2 regions of the Bradyrhizobium sp. WSM4872 genome follow, and region 2 is predicted to be linked to the other one. Evidence: predicted binding sites of a transcription regulator. Region 2 holds the regulator's gene; the other holds the start of a gene.
What was found. The regulator PhoB, encoded in region 2, activates phosphate uptake and scavenging genes when phosphate is short. The targets are predictions, from matches to a motif close to TGTCATNNANCTGTCAT.

Region 1: a site for PhoB is predicted at 1,880-1,896, ahead of phnC (phosphonate ABC transporter ATP-binding protein). Genes of this name have one in related genera too.

The regions. Positions count from the first base shown of each region.
Region 1 covers NZ_JBVVPT010000037.1:40,206-46,146, reverse strand. Annotated here, with positions in the region: gene phnD (phosphonate ABC transporter substrate-binding protein) at 1-885, opposite strand, end outside; gene phnC (phosphonate ABC transporter ATP-binding protein) at 949-1,758, opposite strand; gene AC0L3C_RS32335 (LbetaH domain-containing protein) at 1,942-2,601, shown strand; gene AC0L3C_RS32330 (alpha-D-ribose 1-methylphosphonate 5-triphosphate diphosphatase) at 2,598-3,791, shown strand; gene AC0L3C_RS32325 (DUF1045 domain-containing protein) at 3,810-4,508, shown strand; gene AC0L3C_RS32320 (dihydrodipicolinate synthase family protein) at 4,715-5,656, opposite strand; gene AC0L3C_RS32315 (methyl-accepting chemotaxis protein) at 5,782-5,941, opposite strand, start outside.
Region 2 covers NZ_JBVVPT010000028.1:41,331-47,271, reverse strand. Annotated here, with positions in the region: gene pstC (phosphate ABC transporter permease subunit PstC) at 1-649, shown strand, start outside; gene pstA (phosphate ABC transporter permease PstA) at 654-1,499, shown strand; gene pstB (phosphate ABC transporter ATP-binding protein PstB) at 1,496-2,317, shown strand; gene phoU (phosphate signaling complex protein PhoU) at 2,328-3,044, shown strand; gene phoB (phosphate regulon transcriptional regulator PhoB) at 3,059-3,766, shown strand; gene AC0L3C_RS28575 (GcrA family cell cycle regulator) at 3,995-4,507, opposite strand; gene AC0L3C_RS28570 (acetylornithine transaminase) at 4,963-5,941, shown strand, end outside.

The DNA of each region.
Region 1 (5,941 bases), on a different contig from region 2:
CGTGCCATCCCAATCCTTGGTAGTCGCGGGATGAAAACCCTTCTTTTGGCCGTCCTGGAGGCGATCGAACGCAGCCTTGTCCTTGGCCGGCGCGTCGAAGAACGCCTTCGCGATCGCGGCCTTGGCCTCTTCCGGCAGGTCGGAATTGTAGGCATAGGGGCCGTTGATGATCGGCGCCGACTTGTGGATGATGCGGAAATCGTCCTTCTTCATCGCGGAGCCGTCGGCATTCTTCAGCATGCCCTTGGTCAGCATCTGCGCCAGCGTCGAATCGTCGTCGCTGGTCCACTGGTTGGCGGCGACGTCGACCGTGCCCTGCGCCAGCGCCAGGATCGCGTTCTCATGGCTGCCGGTGAAGACGACCTTGCTGAAATAGGTGTCGGCGTCCGCGATGCCCATCTTGTCGAGCTCGAAGCGCGGCACGTTGTTGCCGGAGGTCGAGTTCGGGTCGACCAGGCCGAGGTTCTTGCCCTTGAGCTGGTCGATGCTCCTGTAGGGACTGTTCGCCTTGACGAAGAACACCGAGTAGTAGCCGGTCGAGCCGTCGGAATTGATGTCGTTGGCGAAAGCGTCGGTCTTGACGCCGGTCAGGCGGGCGCGAGCGAACGACGCGGAGCCATAGCTCGCGATGTGGATGTTGCCGGCACGCTGGCCTTCGATCACGGCGGCGTAGTCGTTGGCGATGCGTAGCGTGACCTTCACGCCCAGTTCCTTGGAGAGATAGCTCATGAACGGCGCCCAACGCTCGGTCACGCCCGAGGCGTTTTCCGCCGGAATGACCGCGAAGGTCAGCTCGGGATATCTAGCTTTCCAGTCCTCGGCCGAAGCCGAAGCCGTGAACGCGAGCGCGGCGGCGCCAGCAAGAATCAATCTGCGAGTAATCATGATAGCCTCTTCATTGGTTGAGGTCGGTTGACGCAAAACTGGTGAGTCCTGATGCGGCGCCGCTCAGGCGGCGGCCGCCGTTCCAAGCGCCGGAATGCCTTGTCGCACCGGTGCAGGCGTGCCGCCCATGACATCGGCGGCTTCCAGATCGTAGAGCTCGCGCGCAACGTGCTCGGTCAACTCGGCCGGCGCGCCGTCGAACACCACGCGCCCCTGCGCCATGCCGATCAGGCGGTCGCAATAGCTGCGCGCCAGGTCGAGCGAATGCAGATTGCAGAGCACGGTGATGCCGAAGTGCTTGTTGATGCGCAGCAGCGCATCCATCACGATCTTCGTGTTGCGGGGATCGAGCGAGGCGATCGGCTCGTCGGCGAGGATGATGTCGGGCTGCTGCACCAGCGCGCGGGCGATCGCGACGCGCTGCTGCTGGCCGCCGGAGAGCTGGTCGGCGCGCTGGGCCGCGAGCGGGGCGATATCGAACTGCTCAAGCGCGGACATCGCCAGCGCCTTGTCCTGCTCGGGCCAGGTCTGCGACAGCGAGCGCCAGGCCGGCATCGTCGCGAGCCGTCCCATCAGGACGTTGGTGAGGACATCGAGCCGGCCGACCAGGTTGAACTGCTGAAAGATCATCGCCGAACGCGCCCGCCACTGCCGCAGCTCCTTGCCGCGTAGCGCCGTGACGTCGAGACCGTCGAACAGAATGCGGCCCTGCGAAGGGGCCGCGAGACGGTTGATGGTCCGCAGCAGGGTCGACTTGCCGGCGCCGGACCGTCCGATCACGCCGACGAAGCCGCCGGGAGGGACTTGAAACGAAGCGTCGTCCACCGCGGCTTTCACGCCGAAGCGACACGTCAGACCTTCAACCACCAGCATGCAGGGCTCCAGAGTAGCTGGGACCCACCGCTAGCGCCGGCGCTTGACACTTGTGTGACACGGACGTTGCGGTGCGGCGATCCTACACACGTCATCCACTGTTCTTGCCCTGTCATCGCGTCGTCATGACATTGTCATCAAGCCGCTCGAAGAGAAACGCCCGCCCTCTCGTTCGGATGCAACATGGCCGCCAAAGCTCTTTCGGTCCAGCCGACTGTCGATCCCTCGGCGAAGCTGCACGACACCAGGCTTGGGGCCTATACCGAGGTCGGCGCCCGCACGATGCTGCACGACGTGACGATGGGCGATTACTCCTATGTCGTGAACGACGCCCAGATCACCTACAGCACCATCGGAAAATTCTGCTCGATCGCGGCGATGACACGGATCAATCCGGGCAATCACCCGATGCACCGCGCCACGCAGGCGCACTTCACCTATCGTTCGAGCGCCTATTTCGAAGGCGAGACCGACGACACCGACTTCTTCGACTGGCGGCGCCAGCACCACGTCCATATCGGCCACGACGTCTGGATCGGCCATGGCGCGATCGTGCTGCCGAGCCGCAACATCGGCACCGGCGCGGTGATCGCGGCCGGCGCCATCGTCACCAAGGACGTACCGGCCTACACCATCGTCGCCGGCAATCCGGCGCGCATCGTTCGGCGGCGGTTCTCGGAAGAGGTTGCTGGGCGGCTTGCGAGGCTCGCTTGGTGGGACTGGGATCACGACAAGTTGCGTGACGCCCTGCCCGATTTCCGCAAGCTCGGGATTGAGGATTTTCTCACGGCATACGAAGCAGGGGCACCCTCCTCTGCCAGCAAACGAAGCGCGGTCGCGTGACAGACATATTCCTCGAGGGCGGGCGGGCCCTGATCGGCTCCGAGTTCGCCGAAACGTCGCTTCTCGTGTCCGGAACGGACATCGCAGAGATCGATGCGTCTCGCGGCCGAGCGCGACTTGCGATCGATGCCCGCGATCTGCTGGTCCTGCCGGGCATCGTCGATCTGCATGGCGATGCCTTCGAGCGACAGATGATGCCGCGCGCCGGGGTCGATTTCCCGATCGACGTCGCGCTCGCCGACAGCGACCGCCAGGCGATCAGCAACGGCATCACCACGGTATTTCACGCCACGACCTGCTCATGGGAGCCGGGCCTGCGCAGCGCCGACAATGCGCGCGGTCTGATGGAGGCGATCGAACGGCAGCGCCCGCAATTCGCCGCCGACACCCGCTTTCACCTGCGTCATGAGACTTACAATCTCGACGCCGAAGCCGAGATCACCCAGTGGCTCAGTGAGGGCCGCGTCGACCTGTTCGCCTTCAACGACCACATGGACGGCACGGTTGGGGACATGGCCAAGCCCCGCAAGCGCAACCGCATGGTGGAGCGTACCGGCCTGTCGAGCGAGGAATTCGACCGCCTGGTCGAGCGTGTGCTCTCCCGCGCCAGTGAAGTGCCGGCTTCCGTGTCGCGCCTCGCCGCGGCGGCGCGCGCCGCCGACGTGCGGATGCTATCGCACGACGATGCGACGCCGGCGATGCGCCAGGGCTTTCGCGCCATGGGCGTGGCGATCGCGGAGTTTCCAATCAACGAGGAGACGGCGCGGGCGGCGGCAAGCCACGGAGACGCCATCGTCTACGGCGCGCCGAACGTGGTGCGCGGCGGCAGCCACACCGGCTGGACCAAGGCATCCGACATGATCGCCAAAGGGCTCTGCTCGGTGCTGGCCTCGGACTACTACTATCCCGCGCAGCTGCTCGCTGCGTTCCGGCTCGCCGCCGATGGCGTGCTGCCGCTGACCGAGGCCTGGAACCTGGTTTCCGCCGCGCCCGCGCGCGCGACCGGTCTTGCAGATCGCGGCGTGCTCGCGGAAGGCCGGCGCGCGGACATTCTGCTGGTCGACGACAGCATGCCGCTGCGGCCGCGGCTGATCGCCGTGATATCAGGCGGCAAGCTCGTACATCTCACCGACGCGACGCGGTTGCTTGGCATGGCAGCTACCCCGCGCGAAGCTGTCGTCGCAGCATAAACCCGCTATGCTCGGACGATGACAAGTTTCCCCCGCTACGCGATCTATTTTGCCGCAGGCAGCAACAGCGCCCTGTTCCGCTTCGGCGCGGAGTTGCTCGGCTACGATGCCTATAGCTGCAACGAGCTGCCCTTTCCCGCCGACGCATCCCGTCTCGCGCCGGACTGGCGCGACATCACCGCCGATCCCCGCAAATACGGTTTTCACGGCACGCTGAAGGCGCCGATGGCGCTCGCGCCGGGCAAGACCGAAGCGGAGCTTTTTGCGGCCTGCGCGGCTTTTGCCGGCGAGGCGCGGAAGATCCCGGTGATCCGCCCGGTCGTCGATGCCATCAGCGGCTTTATTGCGGTCATTCCGGCCGAGCAGGTCGATGCGCTCCAAGAGCTCGCCGCTGATTGCGTCCGCGCGTTCGACCGCTTTCGCACCGCCCTGACGGCGGAAGATCGTGCGCGTCGCAAACCCGAGAAGCTCAGCGAACGGCAGCGCGACTATCTCGATCGCTGGGGCTACCCGTACGTGATGGAGGAATTCCGCTTCCACATGACGCTGACGGGGCGGCTGGACGCGGAGCGGCGCGGCCCGATTCTGGAGATGCTGCGCGCGCGGTTCGCGGCGCTCGAGCTTGAGACGCTGGCGATCGATCGCATCGCGCTGTTCAGGCAGGACGGTGCGGGGGCGCGGTTTCGTCTCGTCGGCGAGTGGATGTTAACGAGATAGCATTGCGCTCGCGCGTCATTCTCGCTGTCGTCCTGGCGAAAGCCAGGACCCATTACCCCAGGGAGCGGTTATAGCGCGAGCCATAGCCTCCCGAGTCTTCGCCAAACGACATCCTGGGGTAATGGGTCCTGGATCTGCGCTCCGCTTTGCTACGCTTGTCCAGGACGACGGCTGAGTTATATGGCGACCGCCGAGCAGGCAGCGCCCTACTTCCCCCACCTCAACGCCATTGCATCCCGTTCCTTCGCGAGCTCCAGCAGCCCTGCCCGCGTCGCCGGGTGCAGCGGCTGGAGCGGATGCCGCACCGTGTCCGACTTGATCACGCCGCCGGCCTGCATCATCGCCTTGCAGGCGATCAGGCCGCATTGGCGGTTTTCGTAGTTGATCAGTGGTAGCCAGCGTTCGTAGGCGGCTTTGGCCTCTTCACGCTTGCCGGCGAAATAGGGATCCACGATCTGGCGGATGCCGTCGGGGTAGCCGCCGCCGGTCATCGCGCCGGTGGCGCCGGCATCGAGATCGGCGAGCAGCGTAATCGCTTCCTCGCCGTCCCAGGGACCCTCGATATCCTTGCCGCCCGCCTCGATCAGGCTACGCAGCTTTGACGCGGCGCCCGGCACCTCGATCTTGAAATAGCGGATGTTGGAGAAGTCGCGCGCCAGCCGCGCGAGCAGCTCGACCGACAGCGGCGTGCCGGCGACAGGCGCATCCTGAATCATGATCGGAATCTTGATCGCGCCGGAGAGCACCTTGAAGAATTCGACGACGCCTTTCTCGGGCACGCGGAAGGTTGCGCCGTGATAGGGCGGCATCACCATCACCATGGCGGCGCCGGCCGCCTCGGCCTGCTGGCTGCGCGCGGCGCAGACGGCCGAGCTGAAATGCGTGGTGGTGACGATCACGGGAACGCGGCCCGCGACATGCTCCAGCGCCGCATGCATCACGGTCTCGCGCTCGGCATCGGTGAGCACGAACTGCTCGGAAAAATTGGCGAGAATGCACAGACCGTTCGAGCCTGCGTCGATCATGAAATCGATGCAGCGGCGCTGTCCGTCGAGGTCGAGCTCGCCGCGCTCGTTAAAGATGGTGGGTGCGACCGGGAACACGCCGCGATAGGGGCGCTGCGCCTTGTGTTGGGGCGTGACCGGCATCGAACTCTCCATCCCTGATATCTCTTACATCTGCCGCAACGCTCGCGCAGCGTCACAGATGTACCCGCCCCGCGCATCTGCGGCAATGCCGATCGCGCGACGTAGGGAGGAAGGATTTGTCGAACTTATGCGGTCCTCACCGCGCCCAAAAAGCCCTCGACCGCCACGCGGAGACGATCGGCGTCGGCGGACATTTTCGACACGGACACCGACAGCACCGAACCGGCATTGCCCGTTTCCTGGTTGAGCCTGGCGACGCTGCCGATGGTGTCGGTGACCTCGCGG
Region 2 (5,941 bases):
CGAGCTCTGCCCGCAATGGCTGCGCCGCCCGATCGGCATGGCGATCGAGCTGCTCGCCGGCATCCCCTCGATCATCTACGGCATGTGGGGCTTCTTCGTGTTGGGTCCGTTCCTCGCCAACACGTTCCAGCCCTTCATGATCAAGATATTCGACGGCGTGCCCGTGCTGGGCGCGATCTTCGCGGGACCGCCGTCCTATCTCAGCCTGTTCAATGCCGCGCTGATCCTCGCGATCATGGTGCTGCCATTCATCACCTCGATCTCGGTCGATGTGTTCAAGACGGTGCCTCCGGTCCTGAAGGAAGCCGCCTACGGCGTCGGCTGTACCACCTGGGAAGTCGTCCGCAGCGTGGTGATCCCCTACACCCGCGTCGGCGTCATCGGCGGGGTCATGCTGGCGCTGGGCCGCGCGCTCGGCGAGACCATGGCGGTGACCTTCATCATCGGCAACTCGTTCCGGATATCGTCGTCGATCTTCGCCCCCGGCACCACGATTTCGGCGGCGATCGCATCCGAGTTCGCCGAGAGCGACGGCCTGCACCAGTCCGGCCTGATCCTGCTCGGCCTCCTGCTGTTCGTGCTGACTTTCTTCGTGCTCGCAGCGGCGCGGCTGATGCTGATGCGGCTGGAAAAGAAGGCGGGGAACTAGCGCCATGAATCCGATCTATTCACGCCGCCGCCGCAAGGACATCGTCGTCCGCGGGCTCTGCATCGCCGCAACGGCCTTCGGCGTCACCTGGCTCGCGCTGATCCTGATCACGCTGCTCTACAACGGATTGGCGGGACTCAATGTCCAGCTGTTCACCGAGAACACGCCGCCACCCGGATCGAACGAGGGCGGTCTGCTCAACGCCATCGTCGGCTCGCTGATCATGACCGTGATCGGCGTCGGCATCGGCGCGCCGCTCGGCATGTTCGCCGGCACCTATCTCGCCGAATACGGCCGCAATGACCGGTTGACCTCGGTGATCCGCTTCATCAACGACATCCTGCTCTCGGCGCCCTCGATCATCATCGGCCTGTTCATCTACGGCGCGGTGGTGGTGCCGATGCGCGGCTTCTCGGCGATCGCGGGCTCGCTCGCGCTCGCGGTCATCGTGATCCCGGTGGTGCTGCGCACGACCGAGGACATGCTGCTGCTGGTGCCGAACGCGTTGCGCGAGGCGGCCTCGGCGCTCGGCCTGCCGCGTTCGCTGGTGATCAAGCGGATCGCTTATCGTGCTGCCCGATCGGGTCTCATCACCGGCGTGCTGCTCGCGACCGCCCGCGTCGCCGGTGAAACTGCGCCGCTGCTGTTCACAGCGCTGTCGAACCAGTTCTTCAGCCTCGGCCTGAACAAGACGATGGCGAACCTGCCTGTCACCATCAACAACTTCGTGCAGAGCCCCTATGCCTACTGGAAGCAGCTGGCCTGGAGCGGGGCGCTGCTCATCACGCTGACCGTTCTTGCCCTGAATATTGGCGCGCGCATCCTTGGCGCCGAGAGGACCGCAAAATGAGTGATCTTTCCGTATCGATGAGCGCGGCCGGTGGGCTGCCCCACGCGCCGGTGCTGCCGGAGGCGCCCCCCAAGGTGACCGTGCGCAACCTGAACTTCTATTACGGCGAGCACCACGCTCTGAAGAACATCAACCTGACGCTCGGCGCCAACCGCGTCACGGCGTTCATCGGTCCGTCGGGCTGCGGCAAGTCGACCCTGCTGCGCATCTTCAACCGGATGTACGACCTCTATCCCGGCCAGCGCGCCACCGGTCAGCTCATGCTCGATCAGACCAACATTCTCGACGGCAAGCTGGACCTCAATCTGCTGCGCGCCCGCGTCGGCATGGTGTTCCAGAAGCCGACGCCGTTCCCGATGACGATCTACGAGAACATCGCGTTCGGCATCCGTCTCTATGAGAAGATCTCGAAGTCCGAGATGGACGGCCGCGTCGAAAAGGCACTCCGCGGCGGCGCGCTGTGGAACGAGGTCAAGGACAAGCTCAACGCCTCCGGCCTGTCGCTCTCGGGCGGCCAGCAGCAGCGCCTCTGCATCGCCCGCACCGTCGCGGTGCGGCCCGAGGTGATCCTGTTCGACGAACCCTGTTCGGCGCTCGACCCGATCTCGACCGCCAAGGTCGAGGAGCTGATCCAGGAGCTGTCCGAGGATTACACGATCGCGATCGTCACTCACAACATGCAGCAGGCGGCGCGCGTCTCCGACAAGACCGCCTTCATGTATCTCGGCGAGCTGATCGAATTCGACGACACCAGCAAGATCTTCACGTCGCCGACTGACCGGCGCACGCAGGATTACATCACCGGCCGGTTCGGCTAGGAGACGCGACATGGGTTCTGAACATACCGCAAAGGCCTTCGATACCGACCTCCAGGAACTCACCCGCCTGGTCGCCGAGATGGGTGGCATCGCCGAGCGCATGATCGTCGAGTCCGTCGACGCGCTGATCCGCCGCGACGTCCCGCTCGGCCAGCGCGTCGTCGCCATCGACACAGAACTCGACGCGCTGCAGAAGCGCATCGAGGAGCGTGCGGTCCTCACCATCGCCCGCCGCCAGCCGATGGCGGTCGACCTGCGCGAGATCGTCGGCGCCATGCGCGTCGCGACCGATCTCGAGCGCATCGGCGACCTCGCCAAGAACATGGGCAAACGCGTCGCGGCGCTGGAGACGGACTTCCATCCGCTCAAGCTGTTTCGCGGCCTCGAGCACATGACCGACCTCGTGCAGCAGCAGGTCAAGTCGGTGCTGGACGCCTATGCCGCGCATGATCTGCCGGCGGCGATGGCGGTGTGGAAGGGCGACGAGGAGGTCGACGCCATCTGCACCTCGCTGTTCCGCGAGCTCCTTACCTACATGATGGAGGATCCGCGCAACATCTCGTTCTGTATCCATTTGATGTTCTGCGCCAAGAACATCGAGCGGATCGGCGACCACGCCACCAACATCGCCGAGACCGTGTTCTACATGATCGAGGGACAGGCGATCACCGACAAGCGGCCGAAGGGCGACATGACGACCTTCGCCAACACGGTACCGAACACTTAAGGAGCGACGACCCGATGGGCGCACGCATTATGGTGGTTGAGGACGAGGAAGCTCTGACGGAGCTTCTCCGCTACAACCTCGAAGGCGACGGCTATGACGTCGAGACGGTGATGCGCGGCGACGACGCCGACACTCGCCTCAAGGAGCACATCCCCGATCTGATCGTGCTCGACTGGATGCTGCCGGGCCTGTCAGGCATCGAATTGTGCCGGCGGCTTCGCACCCGTCCCGAGACCAAGCAGCTCCCGATCATCATGCTCACCGCGCGCGGCGAGGAGAGCGAACGGGTGCGGGGTCTTGCGACCGGCGCCGACGATTACATCGTCAAGCCGTTCTCGGTGCCGGAGCTGCTCGCGCGCGTGAAAGGCCTGCTGCGGCGCGCGAGCCCCGAGCGGCTCGCCACCGTGCTTGCTTTTGGCGACATCGAGCTCGACCGCGACAAGCGCCGCGTGGCGCGCTCGGGCCGGCCGATCGATCTCGGTCCGACCGAATATCGCCTGCTGGAGTTCTTCCTGGAGCATCCGGGCCGGGTGTTCTCGCGCGAGCAACTGCTCGACAGCGTTTGGGGCCGCGACATCTACATCGATGAGCGTACCGTCGACGTGCATATCGGCCGCCTGCGCAAGCTGCTCAATCTCGGCCGCGAGCAGGACCCGATCCGCACCGTCCGCGGCGCCGGCTACGCGCTGGATGATCGTTTTGCCAAGGCGGAGCAGGTGTAGGGTTGCAGGCTTGTTTGCTGGCGAGCTGTCCCCGAATTCTCCGACGTCGTCCCGGACAAGCGAGCGAAGCGAGCGCTGATCCGGGACCCATAACCACCGAACGTGGTTTGGCGAAGACTCGGAGTGACCCCTTCCGCACGACTACTGCGTGCTCGGAGTATGGGTCCTGGCTTTCGCCAGGACGACACTGAAATTGTTGAACTGTCTTCGCGCGACGACTTGCCGTGATTACCGCGGACCCGGCTTCACCGGTGCGCGGCGCCGATCCGATGCCGGCTGGTACGCGACGCGCGAGTGCTGGGCGCAATAGGGCAGGCCGGACAACGCACGGCCACCACAGAAGAAGAAGTCCGGGCTCGAGGGATCGCCGACCGGCCAGTGGCAGGTCGCCTCGTTCAATTCCAGCAGCGACAGCCGCTGGCTCATCGGCACCACGTTGTCGTATGTGACCGGATCCGGCTCAGCCTCGACCTCAAAGGCCTGCGCCAGCGCGGTGTTGCCGCGCGAGATCGGGCGGCTCACCCGCATCATGTGCTGCGCGGGACGCGCCTTGCGCGGCCGGGGCGCTGCCGACGAAGGGCTCTTGGCGCGGCCCGAAAGGCCGAGCCTGTGCACTTTGCCGATCACGGCATTGCGGGTCACATTGCCGAGCTCCGCCGCGATCTGGCTGGCCGAAAGTCCGGCCTCCCAGAGCTTTTTCAGCTGCTCGACGCGATCATCGGACCAGGTCAAAACCGTCATTGCACCCTTTCCCTCGCTGCGCGCCAGCCATCCTGGGGCCTCGCAGCGAATGCCTAAGCCTTCAAAAACCCGTGCCGCCAGAATCCCTTAAGGCTCGCCGGGCGCGTCTTGAACGCCCGAACGTTTACGCCGGTACATAAGGACTTAAAGATCAGAACCACTGCACGAGATGTCGTATCTGACAATCCAAACGCTACAATATGGCGTGACTCCCGCGCAAGAGTCCGCCGACTCGCTTCCACATGTTCCGTGGCTAAATCCCGCAAAATCGGCACCGCAAGACTACGGATTCAGCGTTTCGCGAGGCTTTCCGGGCGGCATTGACACCCGTTTCACCAGGCCTAAGATAGTCGTGCGTGCCGCCCTCAAGAGGCGGCACGTTTCGTTTTCCGGGCCGGTCGATGGTGCGTTGCGCAATGCACGCTCACACCGTCCGCAACATTCAAGTGACCGCCATGACTAACAGCGCAGCGCCGCATTTGCTCCCCGTTTTCGCCAGATCCGACCTCGGTTTCGAGCGTGGCGAAGGCTGCTGGCTGATCGCGACTAATGGCGAGCGCTATCTCGATTTCACCTCGGGGGTGGCGGTGAACGCGCTCGGCCATGCCCATCCGGCGCTGGTCGCGGCGTTGCAGGAGCAGGCGACCAAGCTCTGGCACATGTCGAACCTGTTCCAGAGCCCGGACGGCGAAAAGCTCGCCGCGCGCCTGTGCAATGAAAGTTTCGCGGACTTCGTGTTCTTCTGCAATTCCGGCGCCGAAGCGCTGGAATGCGTGATCAAGGTCGTGCGCCGTTATCACGCCGCGAAGGGCCATCCCGACCGCTATCGCATGATCACCTTCGAAGGCGCCTTCCATGGCCGCACGCTGGCGACGCTGGCGGCGACGGGGTCGGCGAAATATCTCGAAGGTTTCGGCCCCCCGATGGAGGGCTTCGACCAGGTTGCGCATGGCGATCTCGAGGCAGTGAAAAAGGCGATCGGTCCGCAGACCGCCGGCATCCTGATCGAGCCGATCCAGGGCGAGGGCGGTGTGCGTTCGGCAACGCCCGCCTTCCTGAGGGCGTTGCGTCAGCTCTGCGACGAGAAGGGTCTGTTGCTCGCCTTCGACGAGGTGCAGACCGGCATGGGCCGCACCGGCGATCTGTTCGCGTACCGCCGCCTCGGCGTCGAACCCGACGTGATGTCGCTGGCCAAGGCGCTCGGCGGCGGCTTTCCGATCGGCGCCTGCCTTGCGACCGCGGAAGCGGCATCCGGCATGACGCCGGGCTCGCACGGCTCGACCTTCGGCGGCAATCCGCTCGCGATCGCGGCTGCGAACGCCGTGCTCGACGTCATGCTCAAGCCCGGCTTCTTCGATCACGTGCAGAGGATGTCGCTGCTGCTCAAGCAGAAGCTCGCCTCCGTGATCGACCGTCACTCTGATGTCGTCAGCG